DNA from 4 places in the Fructobacillus sp. ESL1117 genome. Region 1 is predicted to be linked to each of the others. Evidence: riboswitches for the same ligand, from Rfam matches in the RefSeq annotation. Region 1 holds a riboswitch; each other region holds the start of a gene.
The links. A riboswitch is a leader RNA that binds a small molecule or an ion and turns the genes downstream of it on or off. The one in region 1 is predicted to bind thiamine pyrophosphate.

Region 1 (3,435 bases):
TCTGCATCGACATAGGATCTGCTGTGTTGGTCACCAAATTCGGTAATGGCGCGACTGACATAATGAGCCAAAGAAGAATTGTCAAGGTGCTTTTCATCCGGAAATAGGCCAATAATAGTGATTTGATCAACGTCCGGGAGGACATACTGCTTGAAAGATACTTTCATTGACTCATTCCAAACAGCAAAAGTCGGATGGTAGCTATGGCTACGGTGGGTCTTATCCGTTGTCCCACTTGACATAAAAACAGCTTCGCCCGCCGTGATCGGCGTTGTCGACAGCGTTAACTGCTTGTATCCCTGAATCGGCATTAATGGTACTTCTTGCCACCGATGTACCATTAGCGGACTTTTTCGTTGTTGTTGCGCATATTTTTTATAGGGTAAATTATGGTCAAATTGGTATTGAAATAAATCGAGGGCCAACTGATTGAAATCCTCATCACTTTCATGGTGGCCGTCCATGACTTGGTGTTGGTCAATAAAACTCAGAATTTCTTTTTGAATTGCAGCAACCGAATCACTCATGGTTCTTTTTCCCTCCAAAAAATCCTGGTACAACAATTAATAGAACATGCAGGGTCACAATCGACAGAGCACCGACTAAAATACTATTTGAAAAGAGCGACTGATAAATACCCGAAAATCCTTTTGCATAAGATGGCAGGGCAATGGCCAGCAACAAAGACAGACCAATACTCATCCGAGTAGCTTCGCCTTTATCAGCCTTCTGCAGGGTTGCAAAGCCCGTCGTTAACAAGGTTGCCGCTGCCGGCAAAAACATCCCACCGATAACGGGTGCTGGGGTCAAAGCGAGTACTGCTGCAAACTTGGGCACAAATCCTAGTAAAATTAGTAATCCCCCGGCCAATAGAATGGGCTTACGAGAATGCACTCCCGTCAACTTCATGACCCCTAAGTTTTGGGCAAAAGCTGTGGTTGGAAAACCGCCAATCAAAGAAGAAAGCATTGAGCCACCCGCTTCACCTGCAATTCCACGACTAATACGCTTTGCACTTAATTCTTCTTTGGTAACATCTGCAGAGGCTTCATAAACGCCCAAAGCTTCAATCACTGCCACTAAATAAGCGATGAAGAAGGTCAGAAAAATGGCCCAATTAAAACGAAATAGTCCATAAGGAAACAACCGTGGTAGGCCAAAAAATGGTTGACTTTGCACGCTTGACAAGTCAATCATCCCCAGGCTGGCCGCCAAAAGATTACCAACCACAAGGGCCAGCAAAAAGGAAAACTTGCGCCAGTAACCTCGGCCAAACAACGATCCTAAGACGACAATCAAAGTGGTTGTAACGGCCACCAGAAGAACGTTTGGCGATGCAAAACCTTTTGTGCCAGGCGTCCCTCCTAGTAATTCTGACATTGTAAAACTTGAAAGCGAAATGCCAACCAAAAAAATAATGGTCCCGTTAATCGCAGGTGTCAATTTCTTAGCTAAGCGATGAACCCAGCCAAATAAAGACATCAGCAAAACAATAAAGCCACTGAGAAAGACGGCACCACCGGCAGCTGGCAAACCACCGGTTTTACCAGCACTAATCATGAGGGCGTCAAAGGCCGCTGAAGGCCCTTGCACGATCGGCAGCCGTGCTAATTTTGAAGCCTGCAAAATCGTTACCAGACCAGATGCCAAAAAAATGGCACTAATCAAATTCGTCGACAGGGCTAACGAGAGGCCCGCGGCTGAAGCAACAAAAATCGGATCAAGCCAGACATTGGAAACAAAGATGTGTTGGAGACTAATCAATATCGTCTGACTAGTACTCAATGGAATCTCTTCCGGGGAACTTTCTTGCTGCTGATGGTTCTGTTGAATCATTTTTTTCTCCTAAAATTCAATTCATCAATCCACCCTGAACAGTCTTTACCAGCAAAAGAAAAAGGTTGAATTCATGATGAATTCAACCTCAACCGAAAAGTCCCAAAAAAGACCCCTTGTTATCAATATTAGTTGCATTCCTACGCTGGTATTAACCAGATCAGGTACATAGGGTCTAAGACATTTCTGTCTAATCTCAGCGTGATGCTCCCCTTGCGAATTAATTAATTTTTTTCAGTATAACATGAAATTCAATATTAGAACAAATATAATCAACTTTGTTTAATCAAATTCGAAACTGTTCCACGAATAGTAGCAGCCAAAGCGCTGGTCAAAAAAGTTAGGCGAAATGCACCACCAGCAACAACCTCAATCTTGGTAGCAATCACTAGGCCATTTTACTTGTTGGTAACGGCACTCAATTTTGACCAATGCATTTAGCATTCCCAACCGACACACCATCAACAGCAGCGCTGATTTCTTTAGCGTACGCCTGTAACTTTGCTGGTGCTTTGTGACCATTTTCAGCGACAATCTGGACGCAGGCTGAGCCAATAATAACCCCATCGGCCAAATCAGCCATTGCCCGGGCCTGGTCAGCGGTATGTACACCAAAGCCAATAGCCACCGGCACATTCGTGACCGCTTTAATTTGCCCGACAACTTCTGCTAAATTAGCAGCAAAGGATTCACGGGTTCCCGTTACGCCTAAAGAAGAAACCAAGTAGATGAAACCGGTCGCCTCTTTGGCAATCAGCGCAATGCGCTCACCAGACGTCACTGTAATCAACGGAACCAAATCCAGCCCATGCTTGTCAGTAAAAGAAACTAACTCTCCTCGTTCTTCATAGGGCAAATCGGGGATAATCAGGCCATCGACACCGAATTTTTCACAGTCGGCGGTAAAACGTTCATAGCCATACTGGAGAACAACGTTCAGGTACACCAAGAAAACCAGAGGCACCGCTGTTTGCAGACGAATTTCCTTCACCGCCGTAAAAATCACTTCAATTGGTAAATCAGGGTCACGCAAAGCCCGCAAATCGGCCGCTTGAATAACGGGACCGTCGGCGACTGGATCCGAAAAAGGAATGCCAATTTCAACAATATCGGCCCCGCCCTTTGCCAAAGCCACGACATTTTTCACAGTCGTCTCCATGTCAGGATCATTGGCGGTGACGAAGGCAATAAAATTTTTATGATTCGTAAAGCTTTGACTAATTTTACTCATGAATTTCAACCCCCCGGTACTTGGCAATTGCGGCAACATCCTTGTCCCCCCGGCCAGATAGTGTGCAGACAATGACCTGGTCCTTAGGTAACGTTGGCGCTAATTTTTGCACATAGGCCACAGCATGACAGCTTTCAATAGCGGCAATAATCCCCTCTTGCTTGGCAATGTATTCAAAGGCAGCCACGGCCTCATCATCTGTAATACCGACGTATTGGGCACGGTGCTCGGCTGCTAATGCTGCGTGTTCTGGCCCAACACCCGGGTAATCGAGCCCAGCCGAAATCGAATAGACCGGATTGATTTGGCCACTATCATTTTGCAAAAAGAGTGACTTCATGCCGTGAAAGACACCTAAGCGACCCTTT
Region 2 (3,435 bases), 500 kb from region 1:
TGACCAATATTTGTCGCGGTGGCTGCCTGATTTTCCCAGTCGACCAATCAAAAAGACTGATAGCTCAACCTACCAAATTTTGACAATGATTCGTAACGGCCTTTTTTGGACGTTGCCGATCGCCACCGTCCTGATCTATGCTTTTAGACGCTGGCCAGTAGTTGTCTTGCTGGTCTTGATTGTGTTGGCTTTCGTAGTTGGTACCGGCTGGTATAAGGGGCAGGCGACAACCGCCCAAGTGGTTAACCGGCAGGTCCTTGTTTTAAAAACGGCGAAGAATTACGAAACAATCACGACCTATATCGCCTGGGATAAGATTCAGTCGTTGTCGATTAAGCAAAGTTGGTGGCTAGCTCAGCAAAACCGACGAGCCCACCTTGCCGTGGTAGTTCGCACTGATGCCAATACAAAGGTCTTGACTGCCCGCTACTTGCCAATGAAAGAGGTGCAGTCCATTTTTGATTGGTACCAATCGCTTAGCTAACAGTGTCTTAGTTGCCAAAATTAGTGAATAAAAAGTTGCTCAATTGTCAGGTTTGCTTGTAGGTGCTTGAAACACGATTAAATGATAAAATTGTGCTGATTTTTGGTCAAAAGAAAAAGAGTCGAGAATACAATCCTGTATTTTCGGCTCTTTTCAATTGGTGCGGGTGTACTTTGCTAATTTTAGTAGTGATGTGTTTTGACTACCGCTTGCGCTTGATCAACACTTGCTGGCAAAGAGGTGTCAAATTGACTCCAGAAGTCTTGGTCAAATTGATTGACGATGTCTAAGGCCTGTTGTAATTTTTTTTCACCAGCCTGGGTTAATGATAGGGCTTTTGAACGTGGATTTTTTTTACCAGGATAGCGGTCTAAAAGATCTTCACGGCTGAGCTTAGTAATGATGGCTGAAGCGGTCATGGCATCGACGTCTGCTGCCTTGGCCACCATGATTTGAGTAACTTCGGTATGTTGGATACTGAGACCATGGACAGTAGCGAGAATTTGAAATTGGGGGTGGGTCAAGTCAAGTTCTCGTAGACGGTATTTCATTTGCCGGAACCAGTCAGTATATAAGTTGAAGAATTTCTGATTGGTTGAATCCATGTAGCGAGAAAGTGCAGTAGTTTTGACAGGGCTCATGGGAACCTCCTTATTGTTAGCATTAATATATAAGTATACTTATAATATAACTGATTTTACAGCAGGTGGCAAGTGTTCACAATCAACTTTTTCACACGGATTTTAATTTCCGTGCTATACTGCTTTTGTGATAAATAAAGTTGGGGTGCCCTGAGCTGAGATTATACCCATTGAACCTGATGCCGCTAGCACGGTCGCAGGAAACTTCGAAAACGGATTTAAATCCTCATGATGTTGCCTTTTTTGGTCATCGTTAGTAGGAATAAGTCCTCAGCTCAGGCTGGGGGCTTTTTATTTTGTCTAAATGGCAACGACCGACACCACCGTCTGCCAAAATAAAGTGATGATTGAGGAGAAAAAATGACGAAGACGCTGCCGTTTTCTAACCGCTTGATGCAAGTGATGGAAGAACACAAGGCTAATTTTTATGCCAATCCCTTTATCCAAGCAATGATTGCTGGTGAAGTTAATTCTGAGGCACTGCTCTACTACGTGCAACAAGATTACCGTTACCTGGGTCACTATTTGCCACTGTATGAACAGGTTTGCCAGACACTAACCGGTCAAACAATTGATGCTGAAGTGGCTGATGATGATCGTGAAGGTGCTGCCCATAAGATTTTGTTGGACTTGGCTCAAACCGACGACAAGAGTATCCAAGCAGGCAAGTACCCAAATTCAACGGTTACGGACCAATATGTTAACCATATGGCTAAAGCAGTTGAAAAGGATCCATTTATTGGCTTGGTTGCCCTAGCTGCCTGCCCCTATGACTATGCTTATTTGGCTGATTTGTTGATTCGTGATGGGCTAATCAAGCCAGATAACCCATTTATACCATGGGTTGGCTATTACCGTGGGCTTGATAAGGGTTTGACGCGACCAATCTTGTCACTGGTCAATCAGACGGCCGAACATGTCAGTCCCGAAGTTCAAGAGGAGGCTTTGGCTGCTTTTATCCAATCAACAAAGTATGAAAATCAATTCTTCTTACAGGGAATGGAGGCAACAAGATGATTGATGCAAACCAATATCCGACAGGATTGACCATTGCTGGGTCCGATTCTGGGGGTGGTGCCGGCATGCAGGCCGATATCAAGACCATGCAGGCTTGCAAGACTTATTCCGCGGTAGTGGTGGCCGGGTTAACAGCTCAAAATACACTGGGGGTCCAGGGGGCTTATCCAACTGATTTGGCCGTAATTGACCAGCAATTTGCCTCGGTGATGGCTGACTTTGACGTCCGCGCAGCGAAAACAGGAGCGCTCTTTGATGAAGCTCGCGTTCTGCAGGTGGCTAAAAACATCCGTCACTACCAACAGAAGAATTTGGTGGTTGATCCGGTGATGGTTGCCAAAGGTGGGGCCAGCTTGCTCGACTCAGCTGGGATCGCGGCCTTGAAAAACCACTTGCTGCCATTAGCTACGCTGTTGACACCAAATCTCCCCGAAGCCGAACTCTTAGCCGATATGAAAATCAGTACTCGTGATGACATGGTCACGGCTGGTCAAAAGATACAAGCATTGGGCGTTCCAAATGTTATCGTTAAGGGTGGCCACGGTGAAGGTGCCGTCATTTATGATTATGTTTTATTGGAAAACGAAGTCGGTTTTTGGCTAGAAGGACAAAAGGTTGAAACGTCAAGCAAACACGGGACAGGGGATACCCTCTCAGCTGCAATTACGTCCTTTTTGGCTCAAGGTGATTCTTTGCGTAAGGCCATCGAAAAGGGCCACCGCTATATGAACGCCATTATTGGTCAGCCGTTAGTTATTGGTCACGGCCATGGTCCTTTGAACCATGGCCAGTGGTCGGATCCAGCAGATGAAGGAGGAAAAGATTATGAATTTTGATCCGACGTCATTAATGGTTTATCTTGTTGTTGGTAGCCAAAACGTCAACGATGATCCCAACGAAGTGATTCGCGTGGTTCAAGCGGCCTGTGACGCCGGCGTCACTTCTGTTCAGTACCGAGAAAAGGACCACTCGAAGTTGAACCAAGCCGAAAAAGTGGCATTGGGACAGAAAATCAGAACTATTACGAAAGCAGCCAATGTGCCTTTGTATGTCGATGACGACCTGCCATTGGCACTGGCCATCCAGGCGGATGGTCTTCATGTTGGTCAGGGCGATACCCCAGTGCAAGAAATTCATCAGGTAGCTCCTGGTTTACTACTTGGGTTATCCGTCCATGACTTAAAAGAGCTGGCTGCCAGTGAAGCTGATTTGGCAGTCGTTGATTACTTGGGTGTTGGCCCCGCCTTTGCAACGACAAGTAAGGAAGAAGTGAAGGAGGCCATTGGTCCAAAA
Region 3 (3,435 bases), 510 kb from region 1:
AGGCACTGAAATCGTTTTACGATTGGGAAATGTCTAATTTGTTGAGCCAAACTGAATTTTTAATCGATTAGAACGACTCTATTTGTCTCTTTGTTTTATTTGATACTTTCTTGAAAACTATTGGATAGATGATTGACAGAGCGTTGTTTTATTGGTAAAATTTAATTACAATTTTCACATAGCTATATATTAGGAGGCACTTTAATGAAAGTTGCAGTTATTGGTTCAACGCACGCCGGCGTGTTTGCCGCTAAGCAGATTAAGGCAGACCACCCAGACGCTGAGATTCACGTGTTTGAAAAGAATCAAACAGTTTCTTTTTTGTCATGTGGAATCGCTCTTTGGATTGGCGACAATGTTTCATCAACTGACAAGATGTTTTATGAAACACCAGATTCAATGGCTAAGCAGGGTATTTCAATGCATATGCAAACGCTTGTTGAAGCTGCTGACTTAAAAGCAAAGACTTTGAACATCAAAGACTTGGTTTCTGGTGCTCAGTCAGAAGAAACTTTCGATAAGATTGTGATTACCACTGGTTCACGCGCAATTAAGCCTCGCATCCCTGGTATCGATTCTGACAAGGTCTTTGACTCAAAGACTTGGGACAATGCCAATGCCTTGAAGGAAGTAACTGAAAAGGTTAAGCGGATTATCGTTATTGGTGCTGGTTATATCGGTGCTGAGTTGGCAGAACAATTGTCAGTCAATGATAAGGAAGTGACTTTGATTGACGGTTTGGACCGGGTATTGGCCAACAATACGGCCCCTGAATTTTCATCTGTTTTCCAAAAGGCCTATGAAGACCATGGTGTTAAGTTAGCCCTTGGTCAAATGGTTTCAGGATTTGAAGACACAGCTGATGGTATCAAGGTGACAACTGACAAGGGCACTTATGAAGCTGATATTGCCATCTTGGGGATTGGTTTCTTGCCAAATACTGCTCTGTTCCGTGACCAAGTAGACATGTTGCCAAACGGCGCTATCAAGGTAAACAAGTTCATGGAAACTTCTGTGAAGGATGTCTTTGCTGCCGGTGATTCAGCCACTGTCTTCTACAACCCCACCCAAAAGGATGATTACATTCCATTGGCAACTAATGCTGTTCGTCAAGGAATTTTGGTTGGTAAGAACATTGTCGAACCAACGTTGGCTTATCAAGGCACACAAGCAACATCAGCCGTTGAATTGTACGAGTTAGCTTACGCTGCAACCGGTTTGACTGTTCAATCAGCAGCTCGGAAGGGTGTTGAAGCGGATTCTGTGACAATTTCAGAAGATTACCGTCCTGATTTCATGTTGTCAACGACGCCAGTTAAGGCCTCATTGACTTGGGAAAAGGGGACTCGTCGGATTGTTGGTGCTGCTTTCTTGTCAAAACATGACATTTCACAAGCTGCCAACGTGGTTTCATTGGCGATTGAAAACGGCATGACAATTGATCAATTGTCAATGACTGACTTCTTCTTCCAACCAAACTTCGGTCAACCAGTCAACTATGTTTCATCAGTTGCCATGGCTGCCGTTTTGAAGGCAAACAAGTAAAAAATTAGCTTGATTAAGCACCTAGGCTGAGTCTGGGTGCTTTTCTTTGAAAACACTTGCATAAAAATTCAAGACAGTGTAAGCTAGTGAAGTAGTAAATTTGAATATAGCGATCTGGGGTACCATTTTGGTTGAGAATTAAACCCATTGAACCTGTTAGGCTAAGACCGACGAAGGAAGATCCACACAAGTTTTTTTTAAGACCACCCGTGTTGGACTCTGCCCAGGCGGGTGTTTTTTGATGCCTTTTTGTTCGCCCGGACGTAAAGGAGAGAATAATGAAACAAAAGTGGACGCTACAAAACGTGATTTTGCTGGCCTTGATCGGGATTATTTTTTCGGTCATTTATTGGATTATGGATCCGGTTTACCAGATTGTTAACAGTGGCTTGGCCGTGATTGGGTTGCAAGCCTTTACGAATGAAATCACCCTTGGTGTATGGATGATGGCCGGACCATTGGCTTCGTACATCTTAAAGAAGGTCGGTGCCGGCTTTATTGGCGAAATGCTTGGAGCAGCCGGTGAGATGTTCTTGGGTGGTTCTTACGGTGTCGGTACGCTTTTGTCTGGCTTTATTCAAGGAATTGGTTCTGAACTTGGTTTTGCTTTGACTGGTTATAAGAACTGGTTTGCTGGTCTTTGGTTGTCAACCTTGACTGGAACAGTCGTGACCTTTGCTTGGGACCTCTTTAAATCAGGTTATATTCACTACAAGCTAGGTTTGTTAGTTGCTTTGTTCATTGTTCGTTACCTATCAATTTTCTTTTTCTCAGGTGTCTTGGTACACTTGATTGCCAAGTTGTTAGATCGATCAAAGTTGTTGTCCCACGAATAAGGAGGACAAAAAATGGCAATAACTGCCAGAAACCTCACGTTGGCTTATCGTGACCAAGTCATCATTGATAATCTAAATTTATCTCTTGAAAAAAAGACCCTGACCCTCTTAATGGGGCCTTCCGGATCGGGAAAATCCACCCTGTTAAAGGCCTTGGCGGGTCTTTACCCACAATATGGTGGCCAAGTTACTGGCGAAATCGAAATTGATCAAAGGGTGATGACCACACTGAAAGCAAATGAAAGAGCCAAGCGGGTGGCTTTGCTTTTTCAAAACCCTGATGACCAGTTTGCCATGCCAACGGTGCGGGAGGAATTTATTTTTGCACTGGAGAATCTCGAATTGGACAAGGAAGAAATTGACCAAAAGACGACTTGGGCATTGGAAAAGGTTGGTCTGACTGATTTTATCGATCGATCCTTTGTGACCCTATCTGGTGGGGAAATGCAAAAGGTTGCCTTGGCAGAAGTGTTGGCCCTGGGGGCCGACTACCTGTTGCTCGATGAACCCTTTGCTGCTGTTGATAGTCAGTCACGAGAAGATCTCCAGGTTTTACTAAAACAGCTTAGCCAAGAGGGCTATGGCGTTGTCGTTTCCGACCATGATCCAGCTGGTTACTTCGATAAAATCAGCCAGTTTTATCAGCTCAAAGAGAAGTCTTTGGTGTTGGTGCCTGCAAATGACTGGCACCAATATGATTACCAAAAGCAAACGGTGGTTTTAAAACCGGTTGTAGAAAGTGACCAGGTCGAAAAGGCTGCTTATCGCTTTGATAATCTACGAATACAAAACGGTGAACGGCTGGTCTTAGACCAGGATATCCTGCAAATCTTTGAACAGGGTATCACCTTGGTGACCGGTCCAAATGGAGTCGGGAAGTCTTCTGTTTTGAAGACGCTGGCTCGACTACACCGTTATGAGGGTTCTTTGACCTACCAGGAGCAAGAAGTCCGCGAGTGGAAACCGCGTTTTTACTTTGGCCAGGTCGGTTTGTTATTTCAGTCAGCCTCTGACCAGTTCTTAAACATCACGGTTCAAGAAGAGCTTGACCAGG
Region 4 (3,435 bases), 400 kb from region 1:
AATTGGCACAGGCCCTCTATCATGCTTACCAAGAACGCCAACCGCTTAAAATGACTGAATGGGAGCAGGTTGTTAGCGATGACCAAACTGCCTATGAAGTGCAAGATCAATTGATGGAACTCAAAAATCAACCACTTGGGGGTTACAAGGTTAGTTTGACTAGTCAAGAAACGCAAGATATGTTCGATTCAAATGAACCTTTGTATGGGGCTCAGGTGCAAAACCATTTCGTTCAATCACCGGCTAACCTTTCTTTGAAGAGCGATTTATTGGACCCATTGGCAGAAGTAGAATTGGTTTTCAAGGCGAAGGAAGACTTGCAAGTCACTGATTCTTTGGAGGATTTGCGTCGCAAAACGACTGTGGCGGCTGGTGTGGAAGTACCCGATGCTCGGTTTACGGATTGGTTTCCATCTTTGAGTAAGTACTTAGTGATGGCAGATGCGGCTGTTGGTGGTTTTGTGGTCTATGGGCCAGAACGAGAAAGTACATCTTTGACGGTTGCTGAATTTGAAGATGTTCAGGCCCAGTTAGCCCATAATGGTGAGGTAGTGGCCGAGGGCAGTTCGGCCGAAGTTTTGGGTAACCCACTGAAATCGTTGCAATGGCTAGTTAAAAAGTTGGCAGCGCAGGGAAAGACCTTGCATGCGGGGGAACGCGTTTCCTCTGGAACCTTCTTATTGCCGCCACACTTAACAGAAGGAACCTGGACAGCTAGCTTTAACCACGATTTTGCAGATGTTGTGGTCGAAGTTAGTAAATAAGCAAACAATTTTGAAATATCAAATTGGATAGTTGTCTTTTTCCGTTAAAATGAGTATAATCATTTCCGTTAGGGAATAAGGGTTACAATCGTGTTAGCGACCCTCATTATCCAGTCACCCATTTTAGCGGTTCCAAATTGTTTGTTGAAAAACACAACAATCGGCCGTACTAATAAATTGGGCGGCCTTTTGTTTTGAATAAAATCGATCGGGGAGTTTGTGTGACAGACTGAGAGGATGGTAGACCATCGACCCGAACACCTGAACCGGATAATGCCGGCGGAGGAAATCGTAGCTTTTTTGTAATCGAGGACTCCTTTTGTGGGTGCTCGATTTTTTCTTTTAAATCAGAAAGGAGTGTAGTGAATGATTCACGGTCATTTGACCGTGCGGGATGAAGGGGAGCGCCTTGATCCTGAAAAAACAGCGATGGGAAGCCGTGTTCCGGCGTGAGAGGAGACCAAGTAGTCTCGACCGAACTTTCTATCAGTCAGGTGCTTGTCTGACTGGTTTAACCGCTAAAGTGGGAAAGGAGCGCTGTTTTTCGCTACCCCACTGAATTTAAAAGGAGCGTTTTCAAATGAAGACACAGAAAAAATTATCAACGAAGAAGATGTTAGTGACTGCCTTGTTGGCTGCCTTAGCTTATGTTTTAAATAGTTTTGTCTATTTTCCGGCAATGGCGCCCTTTCAGCACTTCGTTGACGTTTTAGCCGCCGTTTTGCTGGGGCCATGGTACGGCTTTGCTAGTGCTTTGATTTGTGGCATTTTACGGATGATGTCCGGCAGGACAATTCAAGCCGTAACAGGGGCCATTTTTGGTCCCATTCTTGGCGGTTTGATTTATCGCAAAACCCACAACCTTTACCTGGTCTTCCTTGGTGAAGTGATTGGAACGGGGATTTTAGGGGCTTTGACTTCTTATCCATTGATGAAGATCTTTTATGGCTTGGACGTCCATAGGTGGTATTACTTCGTGCCATATTACACACCAGCTGCCATTGTGGGTGCTGGAATGGGGTTGGCAGTGGTCTTAATTTTTCAAAAGACAGGCTTACTAAAGCGAATCCAGGCGAACTTGGATTAACTAAACACCGTCAATCAGGCCAAATTAGCTTTGGCAAGGGGAAGTAAGCGATGAGCGATAGGGAATATTTGATCTTTGACCTCGATGGTACATTAGTTGATTCGATGCCTTTTTGGGAGAATTTAGCGACTGAATTGCTTGATCGATATGGCATTGACCAGCTGCCAGTCGGTTTGCATAATCAGATTCAAACCATGACTTTGACGGATTCAGCCATTTTCATACAAGAATTATTAGCGCTACCCGTTACAGCTGCCAACTTGGTGCAGGAAATGCGAGCTTTGATGGACCAACATTACCAACATGATATTCCACTTAAAGTTGGGGTAGCTGCATACTTACAAGATGCCTACCAAGCTAGTCATAAAATTGTCTTGGCAACGGCCAGTAGTTCAGTTTTGGCCAAAGACTGTCTTCGCCGGTTGAAATTATTGCCGTTTTTTGACTTTGTCTTTTCTTGTGAAGATGTTGGACAGGATAAAACAAAGCCCACAATTTATCAGGTTGCTGCACAATATTTTGACCAGCAGCCCAACAGGATTGCAGTCTATGAAGATGCTCTGTATGCTGCTGCCACAGCAAAGCAAGCGGGTTTTCATTTGATTGGTGTTTATGACCATCAGTCAAAAGAAGAGTGGACTGATTTACAAAAGTTAGCGGACGAAACGATTGATTTTGCCACAGCAGTAAAAGGAGAAAATAAATGAGTGCAAGTGTTGCGATTCAGGTTTTACCAGCAGCTGAAAATGACCAAGAGTTGTGCCGAATGGTTGATGAGGTGATTGCTTATATTCAAAGTACCGGCTTACGCTATGAAGTTGGTCCCTTTGAAACAACGATTGAAGGCGATAATTATAACCAGTTGATGGACATCGTCAAAGAGTGCCAACACGTGGCTGTCCGGGCAGGTGCCAAGAAAGTCTCTGCCTATATTAAGGTTGCCTATCAGCCAGATGGCGAAATTTTAACGATTGATCAAAAGATTGGTAAGTATCACAAATAAAAAAAATCAGACCTGCAGAGGTCTGATTTTTTAATCTGTAATTATCAAAGTATGAGTTGTATTATTGCAAGATTGCTTCCAAAGTTGGTAAATCTGCAACTACCTGAGTAGGCTTAATTTTCGCCGGGCTCTCCTTGTGATTTGGATTAATCCAAATTGTGTCGAGTTGATAATTTTGGCCCCCCATGATGTCAGATGTTATGCCATCGCCAATCATCACCGTGTTTTCTTTGGTCATATGTGGGTTATCCTGGAAAATACGATCAAAAAAAGCTGAGTCAGGTTTAGAAGCACCAATCATTTCAGAAGTAAATATTTGGTCAAAGTATTTTCCTAAGCCGGTTTCCTTGAGGCGAAGACGTTGTGTGGCATCCTGGCCATTTGTACCGGCGATAATCGTATATTGTTCTTGCAAGTGTTGCAAAATTTCAGTTGCATAGGGAACCAGCCGATAATTGTGGTCACGCAATGTGGCGTATTCTTGTTCAAGATGGTCGGCATCATAGTCAATTGCTAGTGCTGCAAGAGTTTTTTTAAAACGTTCTTCAAAAATTTGTTGTCGAGCAATTTCTTTCAATTCG

Region 2: another riboswitch for thiamine pyrophosphate. It lies ahead of ACSYSH_RS01270 (TenA family protein); the one in region 1 lies ahead of ACSYSH_RS03310 (solute carrier family 23 protein).
Region 3: another riboswitch for thiamine pyrophosphate. It lies ahead of ACSYSH_RS01225 (ECF transporter S component); the one in region 1 lies ahead of ACSYSH_RS03310 (solute carrier family 23 protein).
Region 4: another riboswitch for thiamine pyrophosphate. It lies ahead of thiW (energy coupling factor transporter S component ThiW); the one in region 1 lies ahead of ACSYSH_RS03310 (solute carrier family 23 protein).

What each region holds. Positions count from the first base shown of each region.
Region 1 covers NZ_CP196385.1:781,271-784,705, forward strand. Annotated here, with positions in the region: gene ACSYSH_RS03305 (LuxE/PaaK family acyltransferase) at 1-527, opposite strand, end outside; gene ACSYSH_RS03310 (solute carrier family 23 protein) at 520-1,836, opposite strand; TPP riboswitch at 1,957-2,060, opposite strand; gene trpA (tryptophan synthase subunit alpha) at 2,255-3,067, opposite strand; gene trpB (tryptophan synthase subunit beta) at 3,060-3,435, opposite strand, start outside.
Region 2 covers NZ_CP196385.1:284,275-287,709, forward strand. Annotated here, with positions in the region: gene ACSYSH_RS01260 (PH domain-containing protein) at 1-484, shown strand, start outside; gene ACSYSH_RS01265 (MarR family winged helix-turn-helix transcriptional regulator) at 667-1,125, opposite strand; TPP riboswitch at 1,257-1,345, shown strand; gene ACSYSH_RS01270 (TenA family protein) at 1,486-2,142, shown strand; gene thiD (bifunctional hydroxymethylpyrimidine kinase/phosphomethylpyrimidine kinase) at 2,139-2,978, shown strand; gene thiE (thiamine phosphate synthase) at 2,968-3,435, shown strand, end outside.
Region 3 covers NZ_CP196385.1:274,865-278,299, forward strand. Annotated here, with positions in the region: gene ACSYSH_RS01215 (MerR family transcriptional regulator) at 1-1, shown strand, start outside; gene ACSYSH_RS01220 (FAD-dependent oxidoreductase) at 205-1,545, shown strand; TPP riboswitch at 1,651-1,741, shown strand; gene ACSYSH_RS01225 (ECF transporter S component) at 1,824-2,381, shown strand; gene ACSYSH_RS01230 (ATP-binding cassette domain-containing protein) at 2,394-3,435, shown strand, end outside.
Region 4 covers NZ_CP196385.1:385,314-388,748, reverse strand. Annotated here, with positions in the region: gene ACSYSH_RS01580 (2-keto-4-pentenoate hydratase) at 1-764, shown strand, start outside; TPP riboswitch at 964-1,069, shown strand; gene thiW (energy coupling factor transporter S component ThiW) at 1,345-1,851, shown strand; gene ACSYSH_RS01570 (HAD family hydrolase) at 1,902-2,558, shown strand; gene ACSYSH_RS01565 (thiamine-binding protein) at 2,555-2,854, shown strand; gene ACSYSH_RS01560 (YjjG family noncanonical pyrimidine nucleotidase) at 2,916-3,435, opposite strand, start outside.